Regions from separate parts of the Arthrobacter sp. FB24 genome, predicted to be linked through region 1. Evidence: riboswitches for the same ligand, from Rfam matches in the RefSeq annotation. Region 1 holds a riboswitch; each other region holds the start of a gene.

What was found. A riboswitch is a leader RNA that binds a small molecule or an ion and turns the genes downstream of it on or off. The one in region 1 is predicted to bind thiamine pyrophosphate.
Region 2: linked by a shared signal. The riboswitch ahead of ARTH_RS12105 (bifunctional hydroxymethylpyrimidine kinase/phosphomethylpyrimidine kinase) and the one ahead of ARTH_RS19580 (ECF transporter S component) in region 1 are both predicted to bind thiamine pyrophosphate.
Region 3: linked by a shared signal. The riboswitch ahead of thiC (phosphomethylpyrimidine synthase ThiC) and the one ahead of ARTH_RS19580 (ECF transporter S component) in region 1 are both predicted to bind thiamine pyrophosphate.

The regions. Positions count from the first base shown of each region.
Region 1 covers NC_008541.1:4,348,776-4,353,069, reverse strand. The annotation lists gene ARTH_RS19605 (Na+/H+ antiporter subunit D) at 1-573, shown strand, start outside; gene ARTH_RS19600 (Na+/H+ antiporter subunit E) at 570-1,115, shown strand; gene ARTH_RS19595 (monovalent cation/H+ antiporter complex subunit F) at 1,112-1,390, shown strand; gene mnhG (monovalent cation/H(+) antiporter subunit G) at 1,380-1,799, shown strand; gene ARTH_RS19585 (DUF4235 domain-containing protein) at 1,817-2,080, opposite strand; TPP riboswitch at 2,231-2,374, shown strand; gene ARTH_RS19580 (ECF transporter S component) at 2,448-3,080, shown strand; gene ARTH_RS19575 (ABC transporter ATP-binding protein) at 3,097-4,294, shown strand, end outside.
Region 2 covers NC_008541.1:2,679,182-2,683,475, forward strand. The annotation lists gene ARTH_RS12105 (bifunctional hydroxymethylpyrimidine kinase/phosphomethylpyrimidine kinase) at 114-1,709, opposite strand; TPP riboswitch at 1,692-1,789, opposite strand; gene ARTH_RS12110 (Rne/Rng family ribonuclease) at 1,907-4,294, opposite strand, start outside.
Region 3 covers NC_008541.1:2,779,015-2,783,308, forward strand. The annotation lists gene ARTH_RS12600 (VOC family protein) at 1-809, opposite strand, end outside; gene ARTH_RS12605 (amidohydrolase family protein) at 893-1,975, opposite strand; TPP riboswitch at 2,061-2,168, shown strand; gene thiC (phosphomethylpyrimidine synthase ThiC) at 2,163-4,043, shown strand; gene ARTH_RS12615 (hypothetical protein) at 4,012-4,294, opposite strand, start outside.

The DNA.
Region 1 (4,294 bases):
ATCGAACGCCGCGGCGGAAGCTCGTCGATCGACCGCGTCGCCGGCCTGGCCAAACTGTCCCCGATCCTGGCCCTGCTGTTCTTCATCCCCGCCATGAACCTGGCCGGCATCCCGCCGTTCTCGGGTTTCCTGGGCAAGCTCGGGCTGCTGCAGGCCGGTGTGCAGCTTGGCACCCCGCTGGCCTACGCCCTGGTGATCGGCGGTGTCGTGACCAGCCTGCTGACGCTCCTGGCCGTCGCCCGTGTGTGGAACCGCGCGTTCTGGCGCAAACCCGAGGACGCCGAGAACCCGGACCCCGTGCTGCTCGCGGCCCCTGAGGATTCCGAGACGGGCGACCGCGCAGGCAAGCGCAATGTCACGCTGCTGCCGCGGACCATGGTGGGATCAACCCTGGGCCTCGTGGCCTTCGGTGTGGCGCTCACCGTCTTTGCCGGGCCGCTCTTCCGGGTGGCGGACCAGTCGGCCGTGGAAATGCTGGACCGGTCCGCCTACATCCAGGCCGTGCTGGGCGAAAACGCCCCCGTGCCCCCGATCGCCCAGCCTGAACCCGTCCAGCAGGAGGGGAACAAATGAACCGCCGACGGATCTCAATCCGGCAGGAACTGCCCCTCCTCGTCTGGCTGGTGTTCGTCTGGGCAGCGCTCTGGCAGGACTTCAGCCCCGGTAACCTGCTGTTCGGTGCGCTGATCGCGGTAGTGGTGGCACGGCTTTTCTACCTGCCCCCGGTGGAGCTGGGCGGCCGCTTCAGCATCGTGCGGGCAGTTCCGTTCGCACTGGTGTTCCTGGCCAAGGTTGTGGCCGCCAGCTTCCAGGTGCTGTACCTGGCGTTGGCCCGCGGGCCCAAGGTGACCAACGCGGTCGTCGCGGTCAAGCTGCGCAGCCACTCGGACCTGATGGTGACGGCCACCGGCCACGTCATTTCGCTGATTCCGGGTTCGCTGGTGGTTGAGGTGGACCGCTCCACGTCCACGCTCTACATCCACGGACTCAACGTGCGGAGCGGAGAGGACATTGTGAACCTGCGCAAAGAGGTCCGGGACGCAGAGGCGGCACTGATCAGGATCATGGGCACCCGCGAGGAACTGGCCGCACTGAAACAGGAGGTAGGGGCATGATGGGCGTTGTCTTGGCCGTGACGGCCGTGATCCTGTCCCTGGCGGCAGCCGGGGCGATTGTCCGGATCGCCATCGGCCCGTCCCTGCTGGACCGGGTGCTGGCCTCTGACGTGCTGCTGGCCATCATCGGTGCCACGCTTTGCATAGACATGGCCGTCAACCGGCACCTGAACAACCTGATGCTGCTCGTGGCGCTGTCCATCATCGGGTTCATCGGATCCGTGACCGTGGCGCGCTTCGTGGCCGACCGGCGGGAGCAGCCCCATGAATCCTGAACCATCTGCCGTGGACACAATCATTGATGCAGTGTCGGCCGTCTTTATGGTGGTGGGCGCCCTGATGTCCCTCGGTGCGGCGGTCGGCCTGTTGCGCTTCCCCGACCTGATGAGCAGGATGCACGCCGCCACCAAGCCCCAGGTGCTGGGGCTGTTCCTGCTGCTGGCCTCGGTGGGCCTGCAGCTGCGGACCTGGTGGGTGTGGCCCGTGCTCTTCGTGGCGTGGATCTTCCAGGTGCTCACCGTTCCGGTGTCTGCCCACATGGTGGGCAGGGCAGGCTACCGCACCAAGCACCTGCACAAGGAACTGCTCACCACGGATGAACTGGAGGCCGTGGTGCTGAAGGCAGCCGACAAAAAGGCCGCCGCCAAGCGCGCCGCCGACGAGGATGACGACGGCGCAGCCTAGCGGCGGCCCTCAAATGCCTAGACGATGTCCTGGCTCTTGGCGAAGCGGGTGATGGCACGCTGCGTGCCCCGGTTGGCCAGGACCTGGATGATGGCGCTGACAGCCGCCGAGATCAGCGCAAAGGTCAGGGCGCTGCGCAGGGTGGTGGGGACGTCGTCCTTGTCGCCCTTCGGGGGCTTGCGGCCGGTGATCTTTTCCCAGACGACGTCAACGGCCTTGGTGCCGGCGAATCCGGCAAGCAGGCTCACTCCGGTTCCAAGCAGCTTGATGAAAAAACTCACTCCAGTACCCCTTACAGGTGGGAAACGACGGAAACAGGGCTTCCCCTAGCCTAGCCGCATCAACCCGGCCGCATCACCGCGCATTGTGACACCCTCCCCGGGATTTCGCGGGCCCGCGGGTGTAAACTAATCCACGCCCACAAGGGCGAATTGATACGACAGGGGAGCGTCGCCGTCGGGCATCACTGGAACATTTCCAGGGAACCGGAGGCGGGCGCTGAGAGTGCGGACAGCCGCAGACCCTCGAACCTGATCCGGTTAGTACCGGCGCAAGGGAGTCGAGTTCTCAGAGTGTCCGGCAGCTGGCGGCGGAAGCCGCGGACTGCCCGGGTAGCACTCTCCCCTCCTGTACCTCAGGAGGAAGAAAATGACTGGAATGACGGCCAAGCAGACGCTTGGCAACAGCAAGTACAACTGGCGTGTGGTGGACATTGTGGTTGCCGCGTTGATCGCAGTAGCCGGCGGCGTCATTTTCTGGGCCTGGTCCCAGGGGGCCGCTGCCGTTTCGCCGCCCATGAACGCCGTCTACCCGCCGCTGACCGGCCTCATCGCAGGCGGCTGGATGATTCCCGCCGTCCTGGGCATGCTGATCATCCGCAAGCCCGGAGCCGCCCTGTTCTGCGAAACAGTGGCCGCCACCGGTGAGCTGATCATGGGCTCGCAGTACGGCGCGTCCGTGCTGTTCTCCGGCTTCGTGCAGGGGCTCGGTGCGGAGATCATCTTCGCGGTGTTCGTTTACAAGAAGTTCAACCTCCCCGTTTCGCTACTGGCCGGTGCCGCTGCGGGCCTCTTCTGCGGCCTGAACGACTCGTTCGCCCCGTGGGGGTGGAATATCGCCTACGCCGCCGGCGACAAGCTGGCTTACATCATCTTCACGGCCATCTCCGGTGCGATCATCGCCGGCGGCCTGTCCTGGATCGCCACCCGCGGCCTGGCCCGGACCGGCGTGCTGAGCTCCTTCGCCTCCCGCAAGGCAGCGGCGGAGCCCGTCTTCTCCTGATGAACGCACACTGCTCATGACGTCTTCCGACACCGTCCGCCCGGCAGCGGTCACGGCACGCGGCTGGGGCTGGCGGCATGCCGGCCGGTCCCGGCCCGCCGTCCACGGCCTGGACCTGGACATTCGGCCGGGCGAACGCGTGCTGCTGCTGGGTCCCTCCGGCGCGGGCAAATCCACGCTGCTGCATGCCCTCGCCGGGGTGCTCGGTGACAGCGACTCCGGAGCCCACCACGACGGAACGCCGGATGCCGACGACTCCGACGAGACCGGCACCCTGCTGATCGACGGCGCCCCGCCGCGTGCCCGGCGCGGGCGAGCCGGCCTGATGCAGCAGGACCCCGAGACGCAGGTGGTCCTTTCCCGCGTGGGGGACGACGTCGCCTTCGGCGCCGAGAACCTCGCCGTCCCGCGCCCGGACATCTGGACGCGTGTCGGAGAGGCGCTCGAGGACGTCGGGCTGGCCCACCTGCCGCTGGACCACCCGACGTCGGCCCTGTCCGGCGGGCAGAAGCAGCGCCTCGCGCTGGCCGGCATCCTCGCCATGCGCCCAGGACTGCTGCTCCTCGACGAGCCCACCGCCAACCTGGACCCCGCGGGCGTCCTGGAAGTCCGTGACGCCGTGGGCCGGTGCCTGGACAAGACCGGGGCAACGCTGGTGGTGGTGGAACACCGCGTGGGCGTATGGAAAGACCTTGTGGACCGGATCGTGGTGCTGCAGCCGGGATCCGCCACGGACACCGCGGTGCTCCTGGACGGCCCCCCGGACCAGGTCCTGGCAGAGGCGCGGGACATGCTCGTTGCCGCCGGCGTCTGGGTGCCCGGGTACGTGCCCGCCACCCGGGCGCGGACCGGTGCCACCGGAGCACCCGGCACCGGAGCGCAGGGCGGCCCGGGAGAGCCGGGCGCCGGGAACCTCCTGCTGGCCTCCGAGAACCTTGCCGTGTCCCGCGAACGTCCCCGCCGGCGGCGGTTCAAGGCTGTCCAGCCGGTACCGGTGCAGTCCGGCATCACGGCGCAGGTCCGTGCCGGCCAGGCACTGACCATCACGGGGCCGAACGGTTCCGGAAAGTCCACGTTTGCCCTGACCCTCGCCGGCCTGCTCCAGCCGGTGGCGGGCACGGTTTCCGCCACGGTTGACCTCAGCGAAGGTGCCGGCATTGACCCGTACAAGTGGAAGGCGGAGCAGCTGATCTCCCGGATCGGAACCGTGTTCC
Region 2 (4,294 bases), 1.7 Mb from region 1:
ACGCTAATTTTGCCTTCGGCCGCAAATGAGGCTGACTCCGGTGGTAGTACGTGATAGGCGCCACTCTGCTCAAAACAGACTGTTGCCGCAACGACTTCCGGAACCGTGCCCCACTATCGTACCGGCTCGGGAATGCTTTGCGGTGCAGCGTGAAGCCTCGGCGCGTCGAAGAATTCCACCTCGTACCGGCACGACTGCCGGAAGGCCACCCGCATGGCTTGCCGCTCCGCGTCAGACGCGGCACGGGCAGCGTCGTCGGCAATGCGCACCGCCTGCCGGGTGGCGGCGGCAAACCCTTCGTCCGCGTAGGTGCGGAGCCATTCGGCGTACGGGTGGTCCGGGGCCGACCCGGCAGCAAGGAACTGCCCGTGCAGGGTGGCACCCACCTCTGCATACAGCCAGAAGCATGGGAGCACAGCGGCGACGAGTACCCCGTAGCTGCCTGAAACGGATGAGGCCAGCAAGTGGTCCACGTAGGACTTCGTAACCGGTCCGAGTGCGGTGTCCACGTTCCGTGTGCTGAGCCATGTCCGGTGCAGTTCGGACTCGACTTCAAGGCATTGCTGTGCCGACCGCGCCCAGAACAGCTGTTCCACCTCGGTCGGGGCAATGGCGGCGGCGCGCGAAAGTACCCGGGAATAGCCGTTCAGGTAGATGGCATCCTGGGCAAGGTAATAGGCGAAGTGCTGCTCGGTGAGGGAGCCGTCGGCCAGGCCGCGGATGAAGTCGAGCTCGTAGACGGCGTCCAGGTCCGGCCCGGCATCTTGCCAGAGCACCGCTGCGAACCGGCCTTCGGGGGGCGCATCACTTCCTTTGGGGGCCAGGTGGTGGAAATGGTGCACCGGGCCGTTGCCTGTTCCCACGTCCAAGGCGCCGGCTTCCCGGAGCGCCCCCTGCAACCATGGCTTCACTGTCCGCAAGGATTCCTCCCAGTCCCCCAGCCTCGCCTGCGCGGTGGCCATTGCCGAGGACAGGGAGCAGCCGGTGCCGTGGCTGTTCATGGTATCGATCCGCTCGCCGGGTACAACCACAACGTCCTGGGCGAGCAGCCCTGCCGTGTTGACCAGCGCGTCAGGGCACTCCCCGCCGTCGAGGTGTCCGCCCTTGACGAGCACAGTGGCGCCGGTCCGGGCGGCGAGGCGCTTCCCCTGGGCGAGTGCCGCCTCCCAGTCGTCCGCGAGCGGTTCGTTGAGGAGCATCGCCAGTTCCGCCAGGTTGGGAGTGACGAGGTCGGCGAGGGGCAGGAGTTCGCGCAGTGCCGCCTCGGCCGCCTCCTGCAGGAGCCTGTCCCCGCTGGTGGCGACCATCACGGGGTCAAGAACCACGACGGCGGGACGGGCCTTCTCCAGCCAGCTGCGGACAGCGGCGATCACCGAAGAGTCACCCAGCATGCCGATCTTGACGGCGTCAATGCTGATGTCGTCGCTGATGGCTTCAAGCTGGGCCGTCAGGAAATCCGCCGGGGGCACGTGCACGGCACGAACGCCACGGGTGTTCTGCGCCGTCAGGGCGGTGATGGCAGCCATGCCGTATCCGCCGTTTGCGGCAATGCTTTTGAGGTCGGCCTGGATCCCCGCCCCGCCGGACGGATCGGAGCCGGCGATGGCCAGGACCCGGGGCGTACTGCGCAGGACAGTGCCGCCCGGTGATGATTCGCGGGCGACTTCGGAGGCAGGGGTGGGCAGGAATGATGAGGCCAAAGGAGACATCCCTTCGCCGGTGCTAACCGGACAGGTTCAACGGGTGTGGATCTCAGCCGGCCCTGTGCGCGGCACCCCGTGTCAGTCCCCTAGCCTAGCTGTTCCACCGCAACGAACTCACGGGCACGGCCCGAAACCGGCGTATTGCTACGCCAGTCCCGGACCGCACCCGCGATGTCAGCGTGTGGGACCGTGGTGCTGTGGGATCAGAGCTCGGAGGCCGGTACTCCCACACCCAGGATGATCGGCTCGCTGGCCGGTGCCTTGGCGGGCACATCCTTCTTCGCCGGCTCGGGAGCCTTTGCCTCATGGGTGTGCCCTGACGCGGCCACAGGAGCAGTTTCGTGGTGTTCCACGGACGTCTCGTTGGCTGCGCCCTGGGCGCGGCTGGCACTCCGGTGACGGCGGGGACGGCGCGCCCGGCCCTGGACCGCAGTGTGGTCGGTGTAGTCGGCTTCAGCAGCGGGTGCTGCCGGGGCCTGGACCGACGGCACACGGGCGGGTGCCTCGACCGGCGCCTGGGCGGACGGAGCCTGCTGCTCAGCCGGTGACGCCGGAGCCTCAGCAGCTGCAGGCTCACCCAGGTGCGCGAAAGCCTCAGCGAGCCGGTCGAGAGTCAGGGCGGCTCCGGACGCGGGTGCTTCGCCGGCATGCTCAACAAACGGCAGTGCCACCTTTTCGCCACCGAAGGTCAGAACGGCCGCGGGCCGTCCTGCGGCTGCTGCTTCAGATTCCGACACCTTGGCCGGCCTTGCCGTGGCGGGCTGGGTGGTGGACGGCTGGGCCGCCCCTTCCCCGGCCGTCGCTCCGGCTTGCCCGGAAGGAGCCTGCGCGGCGAGTGCCTGGCCGACAGCCTGTGCGGCACTTGCCTGTGCGGCGGCCGCCGGGGCTGCATGGCCCGTCTCGGAGTCATGCAGGTGGGCGGCGTGTGCTGCCGCAGCGATGTTGGCCAGGGCAACGCGGGTCGCTTCAGCCTTGGCGTGGCGTTCGGCTTCGGTGGGCTCGTGGTGCACCGGGGCCGGCGTCAACGGAACAGCCTCGGAGGCCGGCTGGCCGCCCTTGCCGCGGCGGCGGCTCTTGCGCTCCGTCCGGGGAGGCTGCTGGGCTTCCGTCCGCTGCACGTGGTGCTCGGCGGCAACAGTGTTGGCCCGGCGGTGTTCCACCGGCTCGTCGTGGGTGACGATGCCGCGGCCGGCGCAGGCCTCGCACTGCTCGCCGAAGACCTCCAGCAGCCCGGTGCCCATGCGCTTGCGGGTCATCTGCACCAGGCCCAGCGAGGTCACTTCCGCAACCTGGTGCTTGGTCCGGTCGCGTCCGAGGCACTCCACCATGCGGCGCAGCACAAGGTCGCGGTTGGATTCGAGCACCATGTCGATGAAGTCGATGACGATGATGCCGCCGATGTCGCGCAGCCGCAGTTGGCGCACCACTTCTTCAGCCGCTTCCAGGTTGTTCTTGGTGACGGTTTCCTCCAGGTTGCCGCCGCTGCCGGTGAACTTACCGGTGTTTACGTCCACCACGGTCATGGCTTCGGTGCGGTCGATCACGAGGGAGCCGCCGGAGGGCAGGAAGACCTTGCGGTCCAGGGCCTTGTGGATCTGCTCGTCGATGCGCCAGGCCGCGAAGATGTCCGTGTCCTTGGTCCACTTTTCGAGCCGCCCCACCAGGTCCGGTGCCACGTACGTCACGTACGCCTCGATGGTGTCCCAGGCTTCCTCGCCGGAGACGATCAGCTTGGAGAAGTCCTCGTTGAAGACGTCCCGGACCACCTTGATGGTGAGATCCGGTTCGCCGTAGAGGAGCTCCGGAGCAAGGATCTTCGTGGACGTGGCCTGGCTTTCAATGCCTTCCCATTGGGCACGCAAGCGGTTGATGTCGTGCGTCAGTTCTTCCTCGGACGCGCCCTCGGCAGCGGTGCGGACGATCACACCGGCGTCTTCCGGCAGGCGGTCCTTGAGGATCCGCTTAAGGCGGTTGCGCTCGACGTCGGGCAGCTTCCGGGAGATGCCGGTCATGGATCCGCCGGGAACGTACACGAGGTACCGGCCGGGCAGCGAGATCTGGCTGGTCAGGCGTGCACCCTTGTGGCCGACCGGATCCTTGGTGACCTGGACCAGCACGGAGTCGCCGGATTTCAGCGCGTTCTCGATCCGGCGCTGCTTGCCTTCGAGGTTGACGGCGTCCCAGTTGACTTCACCGGCGTAGAGGACTGCGTTGCGTCCGCGTCCGATGTCCACGAAAGCGGCTTCCATGGAAGGCAGCACGTTCTGGACCTTGCCCAGGTAGACGTTGCCGATCAGGGAGTCCTGCTGGGTCTTGGAAACGAAGTGCTCAGCCAGGACGCCGTCCTCCAGGACACCGATCTGGATTCTGTCGTCGCGCTGGCGAACGATCATCTGGCGGTCCACCGACTCCCGGCGGGCCAGGAACTCGGCCTCGGTGATGACAGTACGGCGCCTGCCGGTGTCGCGGGATTCGCGGCGGCGCTGCTTCTTGGCCTCAAGCCGGGTGGAACCCTTGACGGACGTGACGCGGTTGTTGACCGGCGCCTCGCTGATGGCCCGGGGTGCACGGACCCGGGTCACCGTGTTGGG
Region 3 (4,294 bases), 1.6 Mb from region 1:
TGCGACGCGACGCCGGCAACCCGCAAACGGTCGGCGAGCGCGCCGACGTCGTCCGTTTTTGGCACTTCGATCAGGACTTCTCCCAAACCAAGGGTGTCCCGGCGGGGTCCCGCGCCCCTGCTGTTCCAGACGTTCATGGCCATGTGGTGGTGGTAGCCGCCGGCCGAGACGAACAGGGCCTGCCCGTGCCATCCGGCAGTCTTTTCGAAGCCAAGAGTGCCCACGTAGAAGTCGTGCGCCGACTGGACGTCGCCGACCTGCAGGTGGATGTGCCCGACGCCGGCCGCAGCGTCGCGCTGACCGCTCACCGCGTCCTCAGTCAGGTAGTCCTGCAGGAACCGCTGCGGCGGCAGGGCAAGGCTGTCCATCACCACGTTGGCACCTTCCCACGACCAGGCGGTCCGGGGGCGGTCCCAGTAGAGTTCGATGCCGTTGCCCTCCGGGTCGTTGAAGTAGAAGGCCTCGCTGACGAGGTGGTCTGCGCTTCCCGTGAAAAGCCTCGGTTCATACCGGGCAGCAGAGGCCACCGTGGCAGCGAGCGACGGGCGGTCCTTGAACAGCAGTGCCGTGTGGAACAGCCCCGCCTCGCCCTTCGCCGGGAGGTTAAGCCCGGGGGCCGGCGCCAGATGGACCAGGGGCGCTCCGCGCCGTCCAAGGTACACGCCGCCGTCCTGCTCAGCCACGACGTCCAGCCCGAGCGCGCGCTGGTAATAGTCCGTCATCAGCTTCGTGTCGCCCACCTTGAGCATCACCGTGCCCATGGCGAGATCGGCGGGCAGCAGGTCATTGCTGCTGGATTCTGTGGTCATGCCAACTCCAAACTCCGGAAGCTAGGCCGCCGATGTCCGGCGACGCTTACATATAGTAAATTACTTGAAGGTTCAATTTATTCCTAGCGGAGATGCCGGCCCCGAAGAACGATGTGCTTGAGGTGCCGAAGTGTGGCCGGATTGACCCTGGGGTCCAGTTCGCACAGCACGACGTCGGCGCTGGCACCTTCCGCGATGCCGTCCGCTCCCAGCCACTCCCGCGCCGCCCAGGACGCGGCGTCCAGGGCTGACGCCGCTGGCAGGCCGGCGGCGTGGAGCGCCTGGATCTCGTCCACGATCCTGCCGTGGCTGATGACACTGCCCGCATCAGTCCCGGCGTAGATCGCCACGCCCGCTTCGAAGGCCTCGAGGATGCGCTCGTTCCGCCGTTCCCAGAGCGCCTGCATGTGCGCCGCGTACACCGGAAACTTCGCTTTCGCACGAGCCGCGATGTCCGGAAACGTCGCGATGTTGATGAGCGTGGGAACGATGGGAACGCGCTGGTCCACGAACCGGGGGATGTGGCGCGGCAGCAGGCCGGTTCCGTGTTCGATGCAGTCGATGCCGGCGTCGAGCATGTCATCCAGGGTGTCCTCTGCGAAACAGTGGGCGGTCACCCTGGCGCCTTCGTCGTGGGCGGCGCGCACAGCGTCCCGCACCACTGCGGCCGGGAACGACGGCGCAAGGTCGCCGGCGTCCCGGTCGATCCAGTCCCCTACGAGCTTGACCCAGCCGTCACTCGCCAGCGCCTGCTTGCGTACGGCCTCGACCAGTCCTTCCGGTTCCACTTCGATGGCGAATCCCCGGAGGTAGCGGCGCGTCCTGGCGATGTGGCGGCCGGCGCGGATGATGCGCGGCAGCTCCGGCCGCTGCTGGAGCCAGCGCGTGTCGTGGACGGCGCCGGCATCACGGACGAGCAGCGTGCCCGCGTTCCGGTCCGTGACAGCCTGCTCTTCGGCGACGGAATCCGGAACGTCACCGGCTGGTCCTAGCCCGATGTGGCAATGCGCATCGACCAGGCCCGGCAGCACCCAGCCGCTCAACACCAGGTCAGGCGGAGCGGCCGGCCGTGTGAATGTCAGCCTGCCGTCCACGGCCCAGAGGCCCTGCCGTTCCCGGTCCGGGGCGGTGAGCACGGTCCCGCTGAATTCGATGACGCCACGCATGCTTCCAGCCTAGACCGGCCGACTGCCCTCCCCAGTTGTGACCTGCATGTTACACGGACCCGCCCCGGCCCTGTGGTAGCTTCGTCTACGACCACACGGGTGCCCTTGCAAGGGCTGAGATCGGGCTGACGCGGCCTGCGACCGTTGAACCTGTCCGGGTAATGCCGGCGAAGGAAGTGAGTATTCCGTGAATACACAAGAAACACAGCTGATCCCTGCCCAAAACGAGGCCGCCCCCGGCAATTCGGCACCTGCCGAAGCGCAGTCCCTGAAGTCGCACTCGCTGGCATTCATCACCGATGAAGCCACCGGGATCCGGGTGCCGGTGACCGAAATCGCCCTTGAGGACTCACCGGGCGGGGCAGCCAACCCGCCGTTCCGCGTGTACCGGACTGCCGGGCCCGGCAGCGATCCCGTGGTGGGCCTGGAACCGTTCAGGACCCGGTGGATCGAGTCGCGGGCCGACACCGAGCCTTATGGCGGCCGGGAACGGAACCTGCTCGACGACGGCCGGTCGGCCGTGCGCCGCGGCGCCGCATCCGCGGAGTGGAAGGGCGCGCAGCCCGTGCCCCGCCGCGCCGTCGAAGGCAGGACTGTCACGCAGATGCACTACGCCCGGCAGGGTGTCGTGACGCCGGAGATGCAGTTCGTTGCCCTCCGCGAAAACTGCGACGTGGAGCTGGTCCGCAGCGAAGTGGCTGCCGGCCGCGCCATCATCCCCAACAACATCAACCACCCGGAGTCCGAACCGATGATCATCGGCAAGGCCTTCCTGGTGAAGATCAACGCCAACATCGGCAACTCGGCCGTCACGAGCTCCATCGCGGAGGAGGTCGACAAGCTGCAGTGGGCCACACTGTGGGGCGCCGACACCGTGATGGACCTGTCCACCGGCGATGACATCCACACCACCCGTGAGTGGATCATCCGCAACTCCCCCGTGCCGATCGGCACCGTTCCCATCTACCAGGCACTGGAAAAGGTCAACGGCGAGGCCAACAAACTGACGTGGGAAATTTTCCGCGACACCGTGATCGAGCAGTGCGAGCAGGGCGTGGACTACATGACCATCCACGCCGGCGTGCTGCTGCGGTATGTGCCCCTGACCGCCAACCGGGTGACCGGCATCGTCTCCCGCGGCGGCTCCATCATGGCCGGCTGGTGCCTTGCCCACCACCAGGAGAACTTCCTGTACACGCACTTCGACGAGCTGTGCGAAATTTTCGCCAAGTACGACGTCGCGTTTTCGCTGGGCGACGGGCTGCGGCCCGGTGCGACGGCGGACGCGAACGACGCCGCCCAGTTCGCCGAGCTGGATACCCTGGCCGAACTGACGCAGCGCGCCTGGGAGTTCGACGTGCAGGTGATGGTGGAAGGACCCGGCCACGTGCCGTTCCACCTGGTCCGTGAAAACGTGGAACGCCAGCAGGAACTCTGCAAGGGAGCACCGTTCTACACGCTGGGGCCGCTGGTCACGGACATAGCCCCGGGCTACGACCACATCACCTCCGCCATCGGCGCCACGGAAATCGCCCGCTACGGCACGGCCATGCTCTGCTACGTCACGCCCAAGGAACACCTGGGGCTGCCAAACAAGGACGATGTCAAGACAGGCGTCATCACCTACAAGATCGCCGCCCACGCCGCCGACCTCGCCAAGGGCCACCCCGGCGCGCACCAACGCGACGACGCCCTGTCCAAGGCCCGGTTCGAATTCCGCTGGCGGGACCAGTTCGCCCTCTCGCTGGACCCGGTCACCGCCGAATCCTTCCATGACGAGACGCTGCCCGCGGAGCCAGCCAAGACCGCGCACTTCTGCTCCATGTGCGGGCCCAAGTTCTGCTCAATGCGCATCAGCCAGGACATCAGGGACGAGTACGGTTCCGCCGAGGCACAGTCGGCACTCGCCGAGATGGCGGCAGGCATGCGTGAAAAGAGCAACGAATTCCTCGCAGCCGGCGGCAAGGTCTACCTACCCGAGCTGCAGCTTCCAGACCCGGAACGACCGGGCCGGCACGGTGCAGCGACGGGCGACGCTACGACGCCCGTGAGTGCTGACGCCTGCTGACTTCCGCGATGAACGACCGGATAACGCGGTCTCCCTCCACCGAATCCTGAGGCCGGTGTCCGCCCGCGGCAACGCGGTGCTGGGCACCGGTTTCACGCAGGTAACCGGCTATCTCTTCGTAGAGCGGCTCCCAGCCGCCGGTGAGCACGAGCGTGGGGACTCCCGGCACGATCTGCAGTGGCGCCTCCCACGGAGGCGCCTGCAGCCGCAGCCGGCGGGCGGCGTTGAGTGCTTCCGGCGTGGCCGGCCCA